Regions from separate parts of the Pseudomaricurvus sp. genome, predicted to be linked through region 1. Evidence: predicted binding sites of a transcription regulator. Region 1 holds the regulator's gene; the other holds the start of a gene.

Region 1 (10,919 bases):
TTGGCCAGCGCTTGAATCAGGCAGTGCAGAGGGTGCGGATCCAGCCGCTGAAGAAAACGGCTTCAGTCAGAAGTTGAGTTCGGTACAGCCTCAGGATATTCCCGCTGTGGATTTCTCAGTAGGGGAGCTCTCTCTGGGCGATAAACACTATGGTCGCTGGAGTTTTCAGGCGCGACCCGATCAGTCAGGCCTGGTGATCTCTAATTTGCTGGGCAGTGTCAATGGTGTTCATGTGTCGGCCAGAGAGCCAAAGTCTGATAGCACTAATCAAAAAGAACAGACAAACCAAAACAGCAACACTGCGCAAGAGCAAGGTGCTTCTCTTATTTGGAGAAAAGGTCGAGGCAAAGAGCGCACGCGATTTTATGGCAAGTTGTCGGGTGGTAATCTGGCGAATATCTCGGACGCCTGGGAGCTTCCCAGAATGATGGACAGCAAGTCCGTGGAGCTGGATGTTAACTTGTTGTGGCCTGGCAATCCGGCTGAGGTTTCCGTGGCGGATCTGCAGGGCAAAATGAAGGTGAGTGTACAGGATGGCCGTTTTTATCGTTCAACCGGCCAGGCCAGTAACGCCTTGTTACGATTGGTGGGGTTGTTTAATTTCGACAGCTGGATTCGCCGTTTGCAGTTGGACTTTTCGGATGTATTTAAAGGCGGAACCCCCTTTGAGAGTGTGGCTGGCGAGATCCAGTTTGAGAAAGGTATCGTGTACCTGACTCAGCCTATGGAGGTGAGAAATACGTCGTCCGTGTTGAAAATGGGAGGTAAGATCAACTTGCCTGAAGAAACCCTGGATACCTCCTTGGTGGCGACGCTTCCCGTGGGAGGTAATGCCACCCTGATCGCGGCGTTTGCAGGCGGCCTGCCTGCCGCCGCCGGGGTGTATGCAATCAGTAAAATTTTCAAGAAGCAGATGGAGCGGGTCGCCAGCGTCAGTTATAGCATCAAAGGGTCGTGGAGTGATCCGGCCATTGAGTTTGATAAGCTGTTTGACAACAAGGCGGCTCAACAAGCCGCCGATGACAGTCGTGAAGCCGCCAGTGAAGGCAAAAAAAGAAGACGTAAAGCGAACGAACGGTGAGTGAGGTTCGGTCCGGCTGGGCTCAGGCTTCGATGATATCGCGAATGTAGCGGAACAATTTACGGGCTGAGGTTGGTGCTTTCTGTTGGCTCTGCTCTTTTTGGCTGTTGCGAATCAATTGACGCAGGTATTGCACCTCGCAGTGTGGGTACTCTGCCACAAACGTTTGCAGTGCTTCATTGCCGTCTTCCAGTAAGCGATCTCGCCTATGTTCGGTTTGGTGCTGAATTTTGGTGTGTTCCTGACCAATTGAGATTACCCGCTCGTAGGCGGTTTTAATCTCTTCAATATTTTCGGCTTTGCGCATCAATTTGCCAATAAATTGCAGCTGGCGTCTGCGCCCCTCGCGGTGCTTCATGCCCCGTGCCTGGTGTATGGCATCGGCCAGTTCGCCTTCAATGGGAATGCGGGCAATGAATTTATCGCTGAGTTCAACAATCTTTGTTCCCAAATCCTGCAGAGCGGCCATTTCCTTCTTAATGTCAGTTTTTGAAGGAATGTACTCTTCTTCATCGTCGCGGTCGGGAAAATCGTCAAATTGAGACATCGGGAATATCCGTTGAAAAATGTGTTAGGTCTAAAAACGTGTTGAGTTTAAAAACGTATTAAGCGTAAAAATAGGTGGCCAGACCAAGGAAGGCAAAGAAGCCCACGACGTCGGTCACGGTGGTCAGCGCCACGCTGCCAGCCAGCGCCGGGTCAATATTCATGCTGCGCAAGGTGATGGGCAGCAGTGCACCCGCGACCGAGGCGGTAATCAGGTTGATGACCATGGCTGCGGCGATGATCGCGGCGATGGTCATATCGTCAAACCACAAACCGGCTATCACAGCCATAAGCCCCGCCCAGAGCAGTCCGTTCAGCAAGCCGACGAAAAACTCTCGCGAGAGCAGCCAATTAATATTGTTGCGGCCAATTTTGCCCAGTGCCATCCCTCGGATCATAACGGTCAGAGTTTGGCTGCCAGCTACGCCGCCCATGCTGGCGACAATGGGCATCAGCACGGCCAGTGCCACCACCTTGTCGATGGTATCCTGAAAAATATTGATCACGGCCGAGGCAATAATCGCGGTGAGCAGGTTGATACCCAGCCAGATGGCGCGTCTTGGCGCGGTTCTGGAGACGGGGGCAAAGGTATCTTCTTCTTCATCCAGACCGGCCATCCCCATAAAGGAGTGGTCAGCGCCTTCGCGGATCACGTCGACCACGTCATCAATGGTGATTCGCCCGACGACAATGCCGTTGTCATCGATCACCGGCGCCGAAACCCAGTTGTGGCGTTCAAACAGACTGGCTACCTCGTTCTCGGGCATGTGCGCCGGAATGGGCTCAAAGTCGGTACGCATCAACTCCCGCACGGTACTGGTGGGCGATGAAGTCAACAGGCGCGACAGCGGCAGCAGGCCAACGTACTGCCCTTTACTGTTCACTACGATCAGGCTGTCGGTGGAGTCCGGAAGTTCGTCGTGGCGGCGCAGATAGCGAAACACGACGTCCAGTGTCACCCTGGGGCGAACGGTCACCGTATCGGTATCCATCAGGCCGCCGGCGGTGTCCTCGTCGTAGGAGAGCACCTGCTCTACCCGCTGGCGATCCTGAGCGTCCATCGCGGCGAGTACTTCCTGAATCACGCGGTCTGGCAGGCGTTGCAGAACATCGGCCAAATCGTCCGTGTCCATGCCTTCGGTGATGGCGACTACCTCTTCGGTGCCCATCCCGCGCAGGAATTGAGCCTGTACTTCTTCCGAGAGTTCCTGCAGAACTTCACCTTCCAGATCGCTATCGACCAGGCGCCAAAGCACGCGGCGGGATGGGGGCGGGGAAGATTCCAGCAGGTGAGCTATTTCGACCGGTTGCAGGCCGTTGAGCATGCGCCGTACCTGTTGAAAGGTACCGCTTTCCAATGCCTCATTGATTTCACCGAGTTGTGCCTGAGTTAATGCGAGCAATTCATCGGTGTTTTGAGACATAGGCGTTCACACGTATCCGTATTGAGTGAGGTTAACGGCGTGTATTCTAATGGGGCTTGGCGGCATAAGCCAGTGGAAGGCCAGACTTACGCCGTTTCGTCGAGGTCTGGTTGGCTGAGTTGTAGTTGCTTATTCGTCTTCGTCAAAGCGATTGTTGATGAGTTCGATGATGGCTTGCATGGCCTCTTGCTGATCCTGCCCCTCGGCTTGCAAGGTGATTTCGGTGCCCTGATTCGCGGCAAGTAACATCAGTGACATGACGCTCTTGGCATCGACGAGTTTTCCGTTCAGGCCCACTTTGATCTGGCTGGAATAGCGGGAGGCTGTGCTGGCAAATAAGGCCGCTGCGCGGGCATGGAGCCCCAATTTATTAATGATGGTGACGGTATCAGTCAGCATAATGTTCTCTATGGATTATGTTTTTTGTAATTGTTCCAGTTCCCGGTGCCTCAGTTGCGTGTTGGGGTGCTCATTTTTGAAGGCCTCATAGAGGCGCTCGCACAAATACACTGAGCGGTGGTGCCCGCCCGTGCAGCCAATGGCGACGGTAAAGTAGCTGCGATTGCTGTCGCTGAAGCGAGGTAGCCAGCGCTGCAGGTAGCTGGCGATGTCATTGTACATATCGTTGACATCGTCCTCGGCCTCAAGAAACTCAACGACTTCCTTATCCTTGCCGCTGAAGCTGCGCAAATGAGGTTTCCAGTAAGGGTTTGGCAGGCAGCGTACGTCAAACACCTGATCAACATCCACCGGAATGCCGCGCTTGAAGCCAAAGGACTGAAATAACAGCGCCATCCCGGGACCTGTATTACCGACAATGCGCTGTTTCACCAGGTCTCGTAACTGATGCAGGCTAAGGCCGCTGGTGTCGATGGTCAGATCGGCAGAGTTGGCGATGGGCTCGAGAAATTTTCTCTCAAGAGCGATTGCCTGTTTGAGATCGGTTGTCTGTCCGCTGAGAGGGTGCTTGCGTCGGGTTTCGCTGAAACGCTGAATCAAAATGGGGCTGCGGGCATCCAGAAACAGAATTTCGCACTGCAAGCCGGGAATCTTGGCTTGCGACAAAAACTCGGGAAACTCCTGAAGATCCTGCCAGGTGTTGCGTGCGTCAATACTGACGGCAAATGACTGGCTCTGGGGATGCTGATCCAACTGTCGAACCAGCGATGGCAGTAAAGAGGCAGGCAAGTTATCAATACAGGTAAAACCGACATCCTCAAGCACGTGCAAGGCTGTGCTTTTCCCCGAGCCGGAGCGGCCGCTAATTACAACTAAACGCATGGGATTTTCTGCCTCGTCGACTATCAATATTTCAGGGTGCTCGTTTTATCCGGGTGCTTTCTTATTGGGGCGTTATGGCCTCATCAGGACGCACGGCCTTTGAAGGAGGAGTATCAATTGATACAACACCACGAGCAATACTCTAAAGGTACCTTACTTTGGGTAGATTACAAAACCGCGTCCCTGCGCCATCAGAGGGGCGCGCTGGCGTCTTGTTCGGTGGCTGCCAGGTAGAGGCTTTGGGTGTCGCTGGCGTCGCGAAGATTCTGCAAATAGTCGGGATGGTGCAGTTGTTCGGCAATCGCGGCCAGAGTTTTCAGATGTTCGTCGTGAGCCTCCTCGGGAACAATCAGGGCAAACAGGATGTCCACGGGTTGGCCGTCGATGGATTCATAGTCGATGGGGCTTTGTAACTGAATCAAAGCACCAACGGTGTTGGCGCAATTGTTGATGCGGCAGTGAGGAATAGCAATGCCACCGCCCAGACCGGTTGTGCCAAGCCGCTCCCGAGAGATCAGACTGGTGAAGATCTCATCGGCGTTAAGAGTCGGCTGGTCTTCGGCAATCAGTTGGGAGATGACTTGCAGAGCGCGTTTTTTGCTGCTGGCCTCAACACCGCAGTAGGTGCGATGTTGAGACAAAAATGATCTTACTTCCATAAATTAGCGGTGATGATTTCGCATCTTTTCTTTGTGTTTAATGAGTTGGCGGTCGAGCTTGTCGGCCAACATGTCGATGGCGGCGTAGAGGTCTTCGGACTCGCTGTCTGCGAAGAAGTCTTTGCCGCTCACGTGCACTGAGGCTTCTGCCTTTTGGCGTAGTTTATCAACAGATAGTATGACGTTGGTACTGGTAATTCGGTCGTGGTGTCTTTCGAGGCGATCTAGTTTGGTGTTGACGTAGTTTTTAATGGCAGTTGTCAGTTCAACATGGTGTCCACTGATGTTGATTTGCATGCGTTGCTCCTCTTGTCGTGAAACGTCGGTATTGAATCGCTTGTCATACAGCTTTGGCTACTAGCACCAGCTGTGTTGGTGCTGTCGAGGCCCTGACAGGCAGGACTTTAACCTTTATCCCGAGTGGGCGACCAGTACCGGCTGCAGCGGACTTGTGTTGCGGTCAACAGCTGCTCAGACCAATCGCTTACGCTCGTTGGACGCGGGTATTCCTAAAGACTCCCGATACTTGGCGATGGTGCGTCTGGCCACCTTAATGCCCTGTTCGGCGAGTAATGTGGTGATTTTGCTATCACTTAACGGTTTTTGGGGGCTCTCAGCCGCCACCAGTTTTTTGATGATGGCACGGATTGCTGTGGATGAGCATTCGCCGCCTGAGTCAGTACTCACATGGCTTGAGAAGAAGTATTTCAGCTCAAAGATGCCCTGAGGCGTGTGCATGTACTTTTGAGTGGTGACCCGGGAAATGGTGGACTCGTGCATGCCGACAATTTCGGCCACGTCGTGCAGAACCAGCGGTTTCATGGCCTCGGCGCCATAATCGAGAAAGCCGCGCTGTTTTTCGACGATACAGGTAGAGACTTTCAGCAGGGTCTCGTTGCGGCTTTGCAAGCTCTTGAGGAACCAGCGGGCTTCCTGCAAGTTGTCGCGTAAGAAGGAGTTGTCACTGCTGGTGTCCGCCCGCTTGACCATTGAGGCGTAGGTATCATTGATACGCAATTTGGGTGCGATGTCGGGATTCAGATTCACAGTCCAGCGGTCATCCTGTTTGGTCACAAATACATCGGGTACTACGTACTCGGTCTCGCCACTGTAGATGCTGTCCCCTGGACGTGGATTCAGGCTCTGAATCAAAATGATGGCATCTCGCAGCTGGGCTTCCTTGAGTTTGGTTTTTCTCATCAGCTGCTTGTAATCGCGGCTGCCCAGCAACAATAAGTGGTCTTTGACTATGAGTTTAGCATCTTCCCGGCAGGGTGTAGTTTTTGGCAGTTGATTCAGCTGGATTAGCAGGCATTCGCTCAAATCCTGACTGGCGACCCCGGGAGGGTCAAACTGTTGCAGTCTGTGCAACACCGCAAAGACTTCGTCCAGTTCGAGCTCTTCCAGCTCGTCTACCAGGCTTTCATGGATTTCTTCGGCGTTCATGCTGAGCATGCCGGTGTCTTCAATAGCGTCAATAAACGCCATCGCTATGACTTGGTCCCGATCGGACATGGGGGTCAGGTTGAGCTGCCACATCAGGTGCTGATGCAGGGATTCGTCGCTGCCGCGCCGGCTTTCGTAATCGTTGTCCTCGCTGTCGGGTGCTGACAAGCCGCTGCCGGAAGGGCCTGACTGGTATACATCGTCCCAGCTGGTGTCTACCGGCAGGTCTTCCGGAATAGCGTCTCCCCAGTCGCCCTCGGGACTGTCATCGCTGTTTCTGTCGACGCCACTTTGCTCTTCCTGGGCGCTGGCGGTGGGTTCTGGTTCGCTGTCGGAATCTTTGGTGCTGCTCTGTTCGGGCTGATCTTTGGGGGTGTTGATGCTCTCGTCGGGAGTGTCCGAACCGGCATTGTCGTCTTCGCCGACTTCCAGCATGGGGTTGGAGTCGAGCGCCTCCTGGATTTCGGCCTGAAGGTCGAGCGTCGACAGCTGCAGCAGGCGGATGGCTTGCTGCAGTTGGGGGGTCATGGTGAGTTGTTGACCCAGCTTGAGTTGTAACGACTGTTTCATGTATGGCTACGGCTACTGAGGAATTCTTTCTCTGCTCTGCCGCAATGTCAGCGAGTGTGGAGCTGTGTGATGTGTGCGGCAGAATCCATTCTTGCGACGATCAGACTCGATTGAAATGATCGTGTTGGTGAGCAAGTGTAGCCAGAGTAACCGAGGAGAACAACTTAAACAAGCAAGTTTTATGCCTGTTTCTTGCCTGCTTGGGAGGAAATGCGAATGTTGGGAGCGGGTGGCTGCGTTGTGGTCGATCTTAGTTGGACGCGCTGTCCAAGCTGTTTGCCAGAGGCCACAATTTTGTGTGTGGGGTCACACTTTTAGCCCTGAGAAAACACACTATAAGCTGAATTGGTGCCCGAGGTAAACCTCTCTGACCTGCGTGTTGCCTAGAACGGTTTCCGGCGTGCCTTCGGCAATAATGTGGCCTTCGCTGACGATGTAGGCTTTCTCGCAAATATCGAGGGTTTCGCGAACGTTGTGATCAGTAATCAAAACGCCAATCCCGCGATCTTTCAGGTGCTGAATAATGTGCTTGATGTCGTTGACGGAAATGGGGTCGACGCCAGCAAATGGTTCATCCAGCCGGATGAATTCCGGGTCGGTGGCCAGTGCGCGAGCGATTTCGACCCGGCGACGCTCACCACCGGACAGCGCCATGCCGAGGCTATTCTGGATATGGCTGATGTGAAACTCTCGCAACAACTGATCGAGTTTGTCCTGGCGCTGTTTGCGGTTCAGGTCCTTGCGGGTTTCCAGAATACTGAGAATGTTGTCGTTGACCGTCAGCTTGCGGAATACGGAGGCTTCCTGTGGCAGGTAGCCGATGCCCGCTCGTGCCCGTCCGTGCATGGAAAGGTGCGTCAGGTTCTTTTGATCAATAGTGACCTTGCCCTGATCGGCATCCACCAGCCCGGCAATCATGTAAAAGCAAGTGGTCTTGCCCGCCCCGTTGGGACCCAGCAGGCCGACAATCTGGCCACTGCTGACCGACAGGGAAACGTCGATAACGACACGGCGGCTTTTGTAGCTCTTGGCGAGGTTCAGGGCGTTGAGTGTGGGCATGGCGTTGGTCTTGTCCTTAAATCCGGCGCTGGGCAGTGTGGCGGTGCGGTGGCGCTTTAACTGTTAGGGATTGCGCTCACTTTTGGGAGGAATCGTCATGTGAATGCGGTCTGGGTTGGTGGTGCTTTTGTTGCCCTGAGCTTTCACCACAGAAGATTTCATGTCGTAATCAATCTTTTTGCCGGTCAGGGTGGTGCCATCGCCCTGACGCAGCGAGGCGTTTTCGCTGATGTGCAGCTTTTCGGTGTCCAGCAGGTATTCGATGGTTTTGCCTTTGGCGATCACCATTTCTTTGTCGGGCTCGGGGATTTGCTGGTAGTGGGCGCGATCACCGGTGGCGACAACCCGTGAAATCTCGTTGTTGATGCTGTAAATCACCACCTTGTCGGCTTTGATCCGCATGGTGCCCTGATCCATCTGTACCTCGCCGGTATAGGTAGTGATGCCCTTTTTTTCGTTGCGCTCGGCGGTGTCAGAGCTGATGTGTATCGGTTGCTCCCGGTCGCTTTCCAGTGCCAGAAGAGTGGAGCTGAACCCGCCCAGAGTCAGGGATAACAAAAGCGAAATGGCGAGTTTATTGCGGATCATGTATGCCTCGGACGTTGGATAGCAATTTTATAGTGTCTGTTTTCAGGTACGCTTCCATACCAACGGCATGGGTGGTGTTGCCGGGGCTGGTGATGATAACAGGTTTGTCAGTTTCGGCGTATTGCCTCTCTGGTTTTACGACCAGATATGGCGTTGTGAGTTCCGAGGATTGGCCCAGAGTGTCGGTGCGAGTGATGTGCACATCTCCCCAAAGTTGAACCAGGTTGCCGTTGTTGCGGGCTTTTCCGGTATTCGACACGATGGTGGTGGGCGGCTTGTCCACTGAATACATTGTCAGCTTCGGGGCGGTGAGGTCGGCGTAGTCTTTGGCTGTGCGTCGCTTGGGGTTCTTTTGGTAGTAGCGGGTTTCAGACGCGACAAAAACCGAACTCAACTGGCCGTTCTCGTCAAAGCGACGACGAACGGCGTTGTGCACAATATTGCTCGGGTGTTTGGATGTTTTCGGAGTTTCGGGCTTCTGAGGCAGGAATGTCTCCGGTGGGGAATCCCAAAACACCAGAAACAGACAGGTCAACAAAATGATGAAAGCCGGGGCCAGCCAGTTTTTATTCATGATGAGGTTGCCTACATAACTCCGGCACGCAGTATGTCGTGCATGTGAATGACGCCGATGGGACGATGACCGTCGTCTTCAACAATCAGGGCGGTGATCTTGCGGCCTTCCATGATGCCCAGAGCTTCGGCGGCCAGCATGTTGTGGTGAACGGTTTTGGGATTTGCCGACATGACCTGATCCATGGTGGCGGTGCTGAGGTCTGCCCCCTGGTCGACGCAGCGACGCAGGTCGCCATCGGTGAATACGCCCAGCAGGTGGCCGTCAGGATTGGTTACGGTCGTCATGCCGAAGCCTTTCTCGGTCATTTCTACCAGTGCCTGGCTGAGTGCTGTATCGGCACTGACTCGCGGCACTTCGCTGTCTTTGTGCATGATGTCTTCCACTTTCAGCAGCAGTTTGCGCCCCAGCGCGCCGCCGGGGTGGGAAAAAGCAAAGTCTTCTGCGGTAAAGCCGCGAGCTTCCAGCAGGGCCACCGCCAGGGCGTCGCCCATGGCCAGGGTTACCGTGGTGCTGGTGGTTGGCGCCAGGTTCAGAGGGCAGGCCTCGCTCTCAATACTGATGTCCAGGTGGACGTTGGCGGCCAGCGCCAGTGGCGAGTCGGCTTTGCCCGCCATGCTGATCAGTGGGATCCCCATGCGCTTGAGCATCGGCAAAAGCATTACGATTTCAGCGGAGGAGCCGGAATTGGAAATGCCGATGACCACATCGTCACGGGTGATCATGCCCAGATCGCCGTGGCTGGCTTCGCCCGGGTGGACAAAGAAAGAGGGAGTTCCGGTGCTGGCCAGAGTGGCGGCGATCTTGTTGCCGATATGACCCGATTTGCCCATGCCGGTGACAATGGTTCTGCCCTTGCAGTTGAGGATCAGCTGGCAGGCATCCACAAAGGTCTGGTTTACACGACTTTTGAGGTCGGCGACGGCCTTGGCCTCAATGTCGATGGTGCGCTGACCGGCCTTGATGAGTTGGGCGGTGTCTGTCGGTGGTGTGTTGTTCTGGGTCATAAGGCTATTCTAAGGGAATTTGAGTTTTTGCCGTTTGCAACAAGCCTATCGGCAAACGGCGTTTAAAGGAACCTCAGGCGGCAGCCATCGGGTTAGTATCCGTAGATGGCCGGCGAGGATCAGCGGAACAGCACATAGAAATACAGGATGTAGCCCGCCAATAGCAGGGTCCCAATACGGCGCCCCAGGTAGGCGACTCCCTGACTGTTAGGGTGCCGGTTGCGTACCTTGTAATCAATAATGATAGCTGCCGCCAGCAGGAGCGTGATGCCGCCCATGGCCATAAAGTCGCGACTGAAGACGTCGGTCTCCATGACGGGCGGGTGGATGATGCCCGGCAGTGACATGACGGCCAGGATGTTAAAGATGTTGGAGCCTATAATGTTACCCAGGGCCATGTCGTGGTGGCCTTTGATGGCGCTCATGACCGAGGCGGCTAGCTCCGGGAGGCTGGTGCCAATGGCGACAACGGTCAGACCAATGATCAGAGGGCTGACGCCGAAGTCGGTGGCGACAATTTGGGCGCCCCACACCAGCAGATCGGAGCTGGCAATCAGTACCCCAAGGCCGACCACAAACCAGAAGAAAGCGATGCCGGTCTTCATGTTGGGGATTTCGTCCTCGTCCACAACCTCTTCCGGGTGATCTTTCTTGCTACGAGTCATGATGTATAGCAGAGGAATC
Region 2 (10,919 bases), on a different contig from region 1:
GGGTAAGTATTGACGGTAATCCATCGATTGACATTTTGTGCCACGAAATCAATACTCAGGGCTATGGAAAATTCCGTCGTCATCCCCACCAGTTTTATTGCTGTGCTGATCCGCTATTTGGATGAGCGAGGCCTTGCTGCGCCAGAGTTGCGGGAAACCCTGGCCGAGTTGGCGAGTAAGCCGCAAATCGCTAATCGACGATTTTCCGAATTGCTCGAAGAGACCCGTCAGATCTGTCCTGCCCCCGCATTTGGAGTGCAGTTGGGGCGTATGATTGAACCCCGGGATTTTGGCCTTGTAGGCTATTTACTGACGGCCTGCAGTACCTTGGGACAGGCTTTGACCCGCTACGGACGTTTCCAGACGCTGATTTTGACGGACCTGAGCACTCAGGTGGAAGTCAGTAGCGGCGTGATCAGCCATCAATGGAGCTTGCAGGATGCCGATACACCCATCGCCTGCGAATTCGGGGTGGCGCTGTTTATCTCCCTGTATCAGTCCCTGATTGGCAAAGCCATTCCTCCGGTGAGTGTCGGTTTACCTTTTTCTGAACCCGACGATAAAAGCCTTTATGAAGCCTTGTTGGGCTGTCCGGTAGAATTTAATACGTCTTGCCTGATGGTCGACATTCCGGCGAATTTGATGTGGATGACCATCTCCAGCAGTGATCCCTACCTGCGCAAGATTTTTGACCGGCAGGCTGAAGCGCTGTTGCAGACCAGAGAGCAGTCAACGGCTGCGAAACAGACGGAAGGGGAAGAGGATTTTTTAGAGCAGTTACAACAGCAGCTGTTGATGGCCATGAAAGATGGCGATACCCAGGCCAGCCACGTCGCGGGGCTCATGGGGTATTCGCTGCGTTCGTTTTATCGCAAATTAGCCGAGCAGGGGTACAGCTACCGTTCTATATTGTCAGGGTTACGCAGGCGACTGGCGAAGAAGTATTTGGCCGATCTGGCGCTGTCGTATTCCGATATCGCGATGTTGTTGGGTTATTCGGAGCAGAGCGCGTTTATTCGTGCGTTCAAAGACTGGATGGGCGTGACCCCAGGCGAGTACAGAAAGGGTTTGGAGAAATAGGGGCAGAAAAGCATCCGGTAGGTTGAAAAATAAACGGGTAGCGTGTGGCTCCAGGTGGTTTTACCTGCTGTGGGTTGCTGGTCAGCTCTTCAAGGCAAAACTGGTACTTTACTCAGACGGCCTGAAATATTGTGATGTAACCTCGTACAGTGCATTGCTTGCTGGCAGTTTGGACTCCTGTTTTCGAAGCAGTGCTAACTTGGTAACAGCGTAAGAAGGAAGCTGGTATATGAAGCGAAAACTTGCCCAATGGGCCATGGCTATATCACTGACACTGCCCGCCGGACTTGCTCTGGCTGCAGCGATTGAGCCTGCGGATCAGGTCTTCATCGGTGATCACATTATCACCATGGATCCCCTAAAAGAAAGCGCAGAAGCCGTCGCTATTCGTGATGACAAAATTGTTTTCGTCGGTGATCAGTCAAAAGCCAGAGCCATGATTGGTGATGAGACCCGAGTGGTTGAATTGGGTGATAAGGCGCTGGTTCCGGGGCTCATCGACGCTCACGGCCATGTTGCCATGGCGGCTCGTTTTATCGATTTCATCAACGTGTCTTCCCCTCCAGTCGGTAAGGTTGAATCCATTGATGACCTTGTTGCCTTACTGAAAGAGCATATTGCCAAAACCAAGCCTGCGAAGGGCGAATGGATTATGGCCTATGGCTACGATGATTCCTTATTGGCAGAAAATCGCCATCCTACCCGCGAAGATTTGGACAAGGTTTCAACTGATAACCCAATTTACATGCTGCACGTCTCTGGGCATTTGGGCACGTCCAACTCAGCGGCACTGGCAGCCGTGGGGGTTGATGAAAACACTCCTAACCCACCGGGTGGTCTATTCCGTCGTATGGATGACGGTAAGACTCCCAATGGGGTGGTGGAAGAGAAAGCCGCTTACGTTTTGCTGATGCCACAATTCATGGCGATGGCTAAAAATCCGGATGCCTTCAAAAAGCAACTGGCCAAGACTATTAAGTATTTTGCCAGTTTTGGTGTGACCACGATTCAGGATGGCGCTTCTCAGTTGCCGGATGTGGCCACTATGCGGGCCATGGGTGAGGAAGGCCTGCTGGATGCAGATGTGGTCGCTTTCCCGGCTTCTCTGCATGATCACCACGGTGGTGAGCCGCACGGTGATTCCGATCACATTAGTGAAATGTTTAAAGAGGGCTATCACGGTGGTGTTCGTGTGGGTGGTGTCAAGTTTGTGCTTGATGGTTCACCCCAGGGGCGCACAGCCTGGATGACCGAGCCTTATAATGCTAACCCTGACGGGGTAGAAGGGGATTACACGGCGTACCCAACGGTAGACCCGGATGACTTTAAAGCTGCGGCAAAAGAGAAACTTCACGCGGGTATTCCTATCCTGATGCACGCCAATGGCGATGCCGCGATTGATCTGGCTTTGGACGCGGTGGACGAAGCGTTTTCCGGCCAGGATATTCCGGATCACCGCGCGGTGATTATTCACTCACAAGTTATGCGCAAAGATCAGCTGGATCGAGCTAAGACACTGAAAGTGATTCCCTCTTTCTATGCGGCTCACCCGTTCTTTTGGGGTGACTGGCACCGGCTGAGTTTTGGTGACGAACGTGCGTTTGGTATCAGTCCTGCGGCGACCGCTCTGAAAAAAGGTGTGCCGTTTACCATTCACAATGATACGCCCATTGTTCCTCCGGATATGATGCGCCTGTTGTGGGTAGCTGTGAACCGTGAAACCCGCAAGGGTGTGATTCTGGGGCCGGATGAGCGGATCTCGCCGAAGGAAGCGCTGAAAGCCATGACGATGACTGCGGCCTATCAGTACTTTGAGGAAGACACCAAGGGGTCTTTGACCGAGGGTAAGCAAGCCGATTTGGTGATTCTCGGGGCAGACCCGCTGGCTGTAGATCCCAAAACCATTAAAGACTTCCCTGTGCTGGAGTCAATCTCCCACGGTAAAACCATCTTTCATCGTTAACCGACCGTAATCTCCAAGCATAAAAAAACCGAGCATGACGCTCGGTTTTTTATGTCTGCTGCCTGTAGTATGAGGTACAGGTATAGAAACAGGATTAATCTCTCCCGGTAATCAGCCCGACAAAGTTACAAGGTTTCTGGCGGCTGTCCAGCTGCGGTTTAATAATGTGATTCCATCCGGTTTTGCAGGCATTGTTAGAGCCCGGCAAACAGAAAATTACCGTACGATTGGCAAGTCCGCCTACGCAGCGTGACTGAATGGTTGAGCTGCCAATCTGATCAATGGATACCTGCCGGAACAGTTCGCCAAAGCCATCAATGGTTTTATCAAACAGTGGAATCATGGCTTCCGGAGTGCTGTCGCGACCGTGAAAGCCAGTGCCGCCGGTAATCAGAATGCCGTGGATGCTGTCATCAGCAATCCATTGCGAAGTCACGGCACGAATTTGATAAATATCGTCAATCACGATTTTGTGATCGAAATAGACATGGCCAGCGTCTTGAAGTGCGTCGCGTAAGAGGTGGCCTGAGGTGTCCGTTTCTTCGGTGCGGGTATCGGAAACCGTCAGCACGGCCAGGTTTAAAGGGGTCAGTTCTGAGCTCATAATGTAGTCCGTATACTCTATTCTTTATTTAACGTTCAGCATTTAATGTGAGCTGACAGTATTCGCTGATAAACAGCCCAATACTGTGGATGTTATCCAACGCTAGCAGGGGGCCTGAACAGCCGTAGTCTGCGGGTGAAATGTTTTCGTCGCTGGCGATGGCAACGATGGGGTGGGCTTCATCGCTCAAGCGCTCGGTGTTGTTGCTGGGGCGCACCACTTGAATTTTCGGTTGATCCCCCATTTTAAAGCCTTCCACCAGGACCAGATCCACAGGATCCAGTTTTTCCAGCAGATCGTCCAGTTCTTGTTCTTGTTGATTTCGCAATTCATTCATCAGGGCCCAGCGGTGGCTGGACGCGAGTAAAACTTGCTGCGCACCGGCTTCGCGGTGTTTGAAGCTGTCGGTGCCAGGGCGGTCTATGTCGAAATCGCAGTGCGCGTGTTTGATGGTGGACACTTTGACGCCTCGCTCACAAAACCAGCGCACCAGTTCGCTGACGAGTGTGGTTTTACCGCTGTTCTTCCAGCCGGTAATGCCGAAAACTTTGGGGGATAAGGTTTTCACGGATTCGTTTCGCAGAGTGAGTGACTTCAGGTGTGGAGAGTAACGGGTTGCGTGTTTAACCGCCAGTGGCGTTCATAAAGCGAATGATCTGGGGAGCATCGTCTTCATAAAAGTGATGTTTTTCCGGTTTGACGGTCATGGCGTCGACGATAACCTGTTTGAGTCTCTCTCTTTCGCCAGGGTAGCGTCGGATGACGGCCTTTAGATCTACGGCGTTTTCGTTGCCGAGGCACAGCAGTAGCTTGCCTTCTGCTGTGACTCGTACGCGGTTACAGGTGCTGCAAAAATTATCGCTGTGCGGTGAAATAAAACCGAGCTTGATCCTGGAGCCTGCGACGTTCCAGTAGCGTGAAGGTCCACCGGTTTCATAGTCACTTGGGGTCAAATTATGTTGTTTAGCGATTAGGTTCCGCAGTTCCGCACTGGAGCAAAATTCGGTCTGGCGGCCATGCTCGGTGACCTGACCCAGAGGCATTTCTTCAATAAAGCTGATGTCCAGATCGTGAGCCAGTGCATAGTTGACCAGCGGCAAGACCTGATCCAGGTTGCGGTTTTTCAGGATCACGGCGTTGAGTTTGACGCGCTCGATACCGGCGTCTTTTGCGGCTTGAATTCCTTCAAGCACGTCGTTCAGCTTACCAAAGCGAGTCAAATCGGTGAATTGTTCACTATTCAACGTGTCGAGACTGACATTGATGCGTTTGACGCCGGATTGTGCGAGTTCCGGTGCGTATTTCTTCAGTTGTGAACCGTTGGTGGTGAGGGTCAATTCGTTCAGACTATCGATCTGCCCGACCTGATCAAACAAAGTGGTGATGCCGCGGCGTACCAGTGGCTCACCGCCAGTGATTCGAATTTTGTTGACGCCTAACTCAGCAAACGCTTCACAAATCTCGATGCTTTCTTCCAGAGTCAAAACCTGAGCGCGGGGCAGAAACACCATGTCTTCCGCCATACAATAGACACAGCGATAGTCACAACGATCTGTCACAGACAGGCGCAAATAGGTGATGTCACGGCCAAAGGTGTCGGTTAATTTCATGGTTTTATTCAGTTTAACTCAGCGTATAACGGCCATATTGTGGCCTAACCTGTCGTCAGTCTCCAGTGAAAATTCAGAACTCAACGTCCGACTCGTACGATTAAGCCATCACCCGCGGCCTGTTTTAATGGCTGTTCGTCGTCTGGGGCAATCTCTGAGGCCGTAAGTTCTTCACCTAGAATTTGCTGACGTTCTTCACCGAGAATTTGCTGAAGCTCCGGCACACAGGTGCCGCAGCCAGAGCCGGCGCCGGTGCACTCACTGAGTTCTTTAACGGTGGTCAGGCCTTGCTCACGGATGGCGCTGCAGATGGTGGTTTTGCCCACCTGTTTACAGGCGCAAATGGTCTTGCCCTGCGCGAGCTTGCCTGAAGCTACACCTGTCAGAATCGAACGCTCAACAGTATCGTCAACCGGTTCGTCCAGTAATGACTGCACCCAGTCAAAATCCTGATTTTGCAGGCTTGGAGCCACAAGATAACAACCCAGTAATTGCTCTCCCTGAATCAGGGCAAAGCGATACTGCCCGCGGCTCGGGCTGCTGTAGTTAAGTTGACGAGAATTAAGTTGACGAGAGCTTAGTTGGCGAGAGCTAAGCTGGAGACTTTCCAGCTCGTTATCTTTCAGAGGCTCTGACTGAACACAATAAGGCTTCAGTTTGTTCTCCAGCTCCTTGGGAGAGTCATTGCTGGCCACTCGATACAAGTAGCCGCCATCCACTTTTTGGCGAACCCAGTAATCCAGATTTTGTGTGTCAATCACGGTTGAACTCAGCAGCAGAGCTTCGCTCTGGTAGTGCCAGGGTTTGATCGCCACCGGGGTGAACTTAAATTCAGGCTGTCCCGATACCGCATCGGTGTCAGGGCTGACCAGACTGCAAACACGTCCCGCGCTGGCCATGACACCAGTCCAGTGAATTGGCATAAACAACTGTCCGGGTGCCACTTTGGAGGAGATGTCCACGCGAATACGGGCATAACCCCATTCGTTTTTCAGCGAGGCAATTTTTCCGTTTTCCAAGCCGTACAGTTCGGCGTCTTTCTGATTCACAGAAATATAAGGCTCGGGCAGGTGAGCACCGAGGCGAGTGGACAGACCTGTTCGAGTCATGGTGTGCCACTGATCGCGAATCCGGCCGCTGTTCAGGCTCAGAGGGTATTTATTGCTGAGTTTGGATGCTGGAGCCTGATAGCGAACCGCGACAAACTGGGCTTTCCCGCTGGCAGTGAAAAAGCGGCCATCAGAGAACAGACGTTTATGTTTTATCTGTTCATCTTTTTTCTTTAAGGGCCACTGTTGAGGAGGCATTTGGGCGTATTCTCTTGCGGTTAAACCGGTCAGACCAGTCAGATCCAAATCACGGTTTACCTGCTTTTGAGGGTTTGAGTAATCCAGCTCCGTCATTCGCGCATACTCGTTGAAGACTTCGCCCTCATGAAGGTAATTAAAGGCATGCCCGTAACCCATGCGCTTGGCCACTTCGCTCATGATCCACCAATCCGGTTTGCCCTCACCCGGAGTCGGTAGCAAACGACGTTGACGGGAAATGCGTCGCTCGGAGTTGGTCACTGTGCCGGATTTTTCACTCCAACCCTGGGCGGGCAGAAGTACGTCGGCACAGCGGGTGGTATCCGTATCGGCGATGCAGTCGGAGACCACCACCATTGGGCAGTGCGTTAGAGCCCGTTTGATTTTATCGGCATCGGGCAGACTGACGACGGGGTTGGTGGCCATAATCCAGACGGCTTTGATTTTGCCGCGATCAATGGCATCAAACAGATCAATGGCTTTGTAGCCGGCTGTGACGGTCAGATTGTCTGTTTCCCAGAAATCACTGACCAGCTGATGATGAAGTGGACTGTCAAGTTCCATGTGCGCTGCCAATGTATTTGCCAGTCCGCCCACTTCACGACCGCCCATGGCATTGGGTTGGCCGGTGAGCGAAAACGGACCAGATCCCGGCTTGCCGATTCTGCCTGTGGCGAGGTGGCAGTTGAGGATACTGTTGACTTTGTCCGCTCCGCGTGACGATTGATTTACGCCTTGAGAATAAAGCGTTACAACCTTTTCTGTGTGGGCAAACCAGTCAAAAAACAGTTTCAGATCTTCCTGATCTACGCCCAGTGTTTTCGCCAGAGATTCTGAGTTGCAGCCGTCTTCCAGCGCGTGCAACAGGGCACGGTTGTAGCCTTCAGTGTGTTGCTGAACATAATGCTCATCGACTTTCTGACAGCTGGCCAGATGGCTGAGCAAGCCGTTGAACAATGCCACATCACTGCCCGGTTGCAGTGGTATGTGCAAATCGGCTACTTCACAAGTGTCGGTGACGCGGGGATCAATGGAAACCACTTTGACTTCAGGGCGCTGTTCTTTTACCGCTTTAATGCGTTGATACAGTACCGGATGACACCACGCCAGATTAGAGCCGGTAATGACAATTAAGTCAGCCAGCTCAAGATCTTCATAGCAGCCAGGAACCGTATCGGTGCCAAAGGCACGTTTGTGTCCGGCAACACTGGAAGACATGCACAGGCGAGAATTGGTGTCGATGTTTCCGGAGCCTATAAAGCCTTTCATCAACTTGTTGGCAACGTAATAGTCTTCAGTCAACAGTTGCCCGGACACATAGAAAGCCACTGAGTCGGGGCCGTGTTCTTCAATGGTTTTTTGAAAACTTTTGGCGACATGATCCAGCGCTGTATTCCAGTCTGTGCGCATACCACTAATAGTCGGGTGTAATAAGCGTCCATCGGGAATCACCGTTTCACCCAGTGCCATGCCTTTAGAACAGAGGCGACCATAGTTAGCAGGGTGATCTTTATCCCCCCGAATTTCCAACTGACCATTGGGTTTGGGGCGTGCTTCAATTCCGCAGCCTACTCCGCAGTAGGCGCAAGTGCTTTTAGTCCATGGTGCAATGTTCGAAATAGCTGAGGTCACAATTAAGCTCCGGGCAATTCAGCAAACAAAAATGTTTTTTCTTCAGGCGCTTCTGTGTCTTTTAAATCAGGAGATAAAAGTAAGTCTGCTGATATAAAGGGAAACGCATTCATTGAGTAGGTTACGTGTAGGTGGCAGCAATAATCAGGCCAGTCGGGGTGAAGTTATGTTTTGTTTTCAAAACGCAGATTGATGCGGCTAGTTCTGAGGCTTTGTACTGAAATCTTCCGCGGTTCAGTGAAGAGAAGTGGGTACTGGTGGCGATTCCGCAGCTCAAAAATTGAGCGGTGGCGCAAATAGGCCTTACTTTGTGCACCAAAATAGATCTTTAATTTTTGTGCTCGTTTAATATTATTGATTAGACAATTTGTGTGTTTGGCTCAAAACAGGGTCATAAATGGTGCGGATAGGCTTCATCGTGGTGCGCAAACTTGGTTTTTTGGGGGGCGTTGTGATGTGTGCCGCGACAGTAAAGGGCTAATGAAATATGTGACAAAATTTATAACCCATTGATAAATATGAATAAATTATTTTTTCAGTGTTTTTTTTTAAGGCTGGCATTGTCCTTGCTCTACTAAACACAAGATTTATTGGTGCAGGGTTATGAACATGTCAGCTACGGACGTTCTTAAGAGTGAATACGTTAAAGCTTCTCCGACAGGGATCGTAAAGATCAAAGTCGCTAAGCCTGTTGCTGGCGCAGTTCAGGGAAAAGTCTGGCTTGTGGGAGCCGGCCCTGGAGATCCAGATTTGCTGACCGTTAAAGCGGTAAGAGTGATTGAACAGGCTGATTTGATTCTGTTCGACAACCTGGTGAGTCAGGAGATTCGCAACCTGTTTCCAGCCTCTACACCTGCGTTTTATGTGGGAAAAATTAAAGACGCACATTCCATTCCTCAGGATGAGTTGAATGAATTGTTGGTCGAGAAAGCCCAGCAAGGCCTGAATATTTGCCGTATCAAAGGTGGCGACCCGTTTGTGTTCGGACGTGGCGGCGAAGAAATGATGCGATTAAAAGAGTCGGGCATACAAGTTGATCTGGTGCCGGGTGTTACTGCAGCAGCAGGTTGCACCAGTTATGCAGGTATTCCCCTGACTCATCGTGGCGTATCGCAAGGTTGCACTTTAGTGACTGCCCACGCAGAAAAAGAATTAGGTATTAACTGGGCATCACTGGCTCAGATGGATCATACCCTGGTGTTTTATATGGGGCTGAGTAAAGCAGGCATGATCAGTGAGCGTTTGATGGCTGAAGGCTTAAATGCCGAAACGCCAGCAGCGTTGATCGAGAATGGCTGTTGTCCACAGCAGCGAGTGGTTCGTGGGCAGTTGCACGAGTTGGCCGACATGGTCGAGCGTGAATCGGTTCAATCACCGGCGTTAATCGTCGTGGGTCAGGTGGTTAACCTGGCCGAAAAACTAGATTGGTTTACAAGTCTCTCGTCAGAAGAGATTACTTCCAGCAAACAACTTCAAAAATTGTCAGCCTGATATTGAGGAAACGTCATGAGTAAGCAACGTGTATTGGTCGTCGGAAACGGCATGGTTGGCCACAAGTTTATTGATAACTTGTTGCAAGATTCCCAAGCCGAGAATTTCGAAATCATTACTTTCTCTGAGGAGCCGCGGCTGGCCTACGACCGTGTGCAATTGAGCAGTTACTTCAGCGGTGCTACTGCTGCAGATCTTGCACTTACAGATGAAGGTTACTACAACGAAAACGGTGTTAACTTTGTCCTGAATGACAAAGTTGTTGAGCTGAATACCCAGGAAAACTACGTGGTAACAGCCGGCGGCCGTAAAGAATCTTACGATAAACTGGTGTTGGCAACGGGTTCTTTCCCGTTTGTTCCGCCAATCCCGGGTAACGATCAGGAGCATTGTCTGGTCTACCGTACTATTGAAGATCTGGAAGCGATCACGACTTCTGCCTCACAAAGTAAAGTGGGTGTGGTTGTGGGTGGTGGTCTGCTGGGCCTGGAAGCGGCAAATGCCCTGAAGGCTGCGGGTCTGGAAACTCACGTCGTGGAGTTCGCCCCACGTCTGATGGCGGTTCAGTTGGATGAGGGCGGCGGTAGCTTGCTGCGCCGCAAAATTGAAGATTTGGATGTAACCGTTCACACCGAAAAAGCCACTTCAGAAATTGTTGCCGGTGAGACCTGTCGCTACCGCATGAACTTTGCGGATGGTAGCTTTCTCGAAACCGATATGATTTTGTTCTCTGCGGGTATTCGTCCGCAAGATGAGCTGGCGCGTCAGTTTGATCTGGAGATCGGTGAGCGCGGCGGGATTGTGGTCAACGACAACTGCCAGACCAACGTAGAGAATGTGTACGCGATTGGTGAGTGTGCACTTTGGAGCGGCCGTATTTATGGTCTGGTGGCTCCGGGTTACACCATGGCGAAAGTTGCGGTTTCTCATATCACCGGTGGTAGCGAAACTTTCCAGGGTGCCGATATGAGCACCAAGTTGAAATTGCTGGGTGTGGATGTTGCCAGTATCGGTGACGCACATGGCAATACTCCGGGTGCGCAGTCTTACACTTACAACGATGAAATTGAGCAAGTCTACAAGCGTCTGATTGTATCCGAAGATGGCAAAAAAGTTCTGGGTGCCGTATTGGTCGGGGATGTAGATGCCTACGGTAACCTGCTGCAATTGATGCTGAACGATATGGATCTGCCAGAGAATCCAGCGGGTTTAATTTTGCCAGCCAGTGATGG

The links. The regulator sigma-54, encoded in region 1, starts transcription at its own class of promoters, with help from an activator protein. The targets are predictions, from matches to a motif close to TGGCACANNNNTTGCNNT.
Region 2: the regulator sigma-54 is predicted to act here: its motif matches at 8,752-8,769, upstream of cobA (uroporphyrinogen-III C-methyltransferase).

The regions. Positions count from the first base shown of each region.
Region 1 is NZ_CBFIHX010000002.1:14,898-25,816, forward strand. It holds gene ACTG33_RS00390 (YhdP family protein) at 1-1,081, shown strand, start outside; gene yjgA (ribosome biogenesis factor YjgA) at 1,104-1,628, opposite strand; gene mgtE (magnesium transporter) at 1,687-3,051, opposite strand; gene ACTG33_RS00405 (HPr family phosphocarrier protein) at 3,181-3,450, opposite strand; gene rapZ (RNase adapter RapZ) at 3,466-4,332, opposite strand; gene ACTG33_RS00415 (PTS sugar transporter subunit IIA) at 4,524-4,973, opposite strand; gene hpf (ribosome hibernation-promoting factor, HPF/YfiA family) at 4,995-5,288, opposite strand; gene ACTG33_RS00425 (RNA polymerase factor sigma-54) at 5,463-7,007, opposite strand; gene lptB (LPS export ABC transporter ATP-binding protein) at 7,341-8,066, opposite strand; gene lptA (lipopolysaccharide transport periplasmic protein LptA) at 8,130-8,654, opposite strand; gene lptC (LPS export ABC transporter periplasmic protein LptC) at 8,641-9,228, opposite strand; gene ACTG33_RS00445 (KpsF/GutQ family sugar-phosphate isomerase) at 9,240-10,235, opposite strand; gene ACTG33_RS00450 (calcium/sodium antiporter) at 10,355-10,919, opposite strand, start outside.
Region 2 is NZ_CBFIHX010000021.1:16,736-27,654, forward strand. It holds gene ACTG33_RS04695 (AraC family transcriptional regulator ligand-binding domain-containing protein) at 64-1,080, shown strand; gene ACTG33_RS04700 (amidohydrolase) at 1,310-3,043, shown strand; gene moaB (molybdenum cofactor biosynthesis protein B) at 3,138-3,647, opposite strand; gene mobB (molybdopterin-guanine dinucleotide biosynthesis protein B) at 3,676-4,215, opposite strand; gene moaA (GTP 3',8-cyclase MoaA) at 4,271-5,257, opposite strand; gene ACTG33_RS04720 (molybdopterin-dependent oxidoreductase) at 5,338-8,196, opposite strand; gene cobA (uroporphyrinogen-III C-methyltransferase) at 8,806-9,687, shown strand; gene nirB (nitrite reductase large subunit NirB) at 9,703-10,919, shown strand, end outside.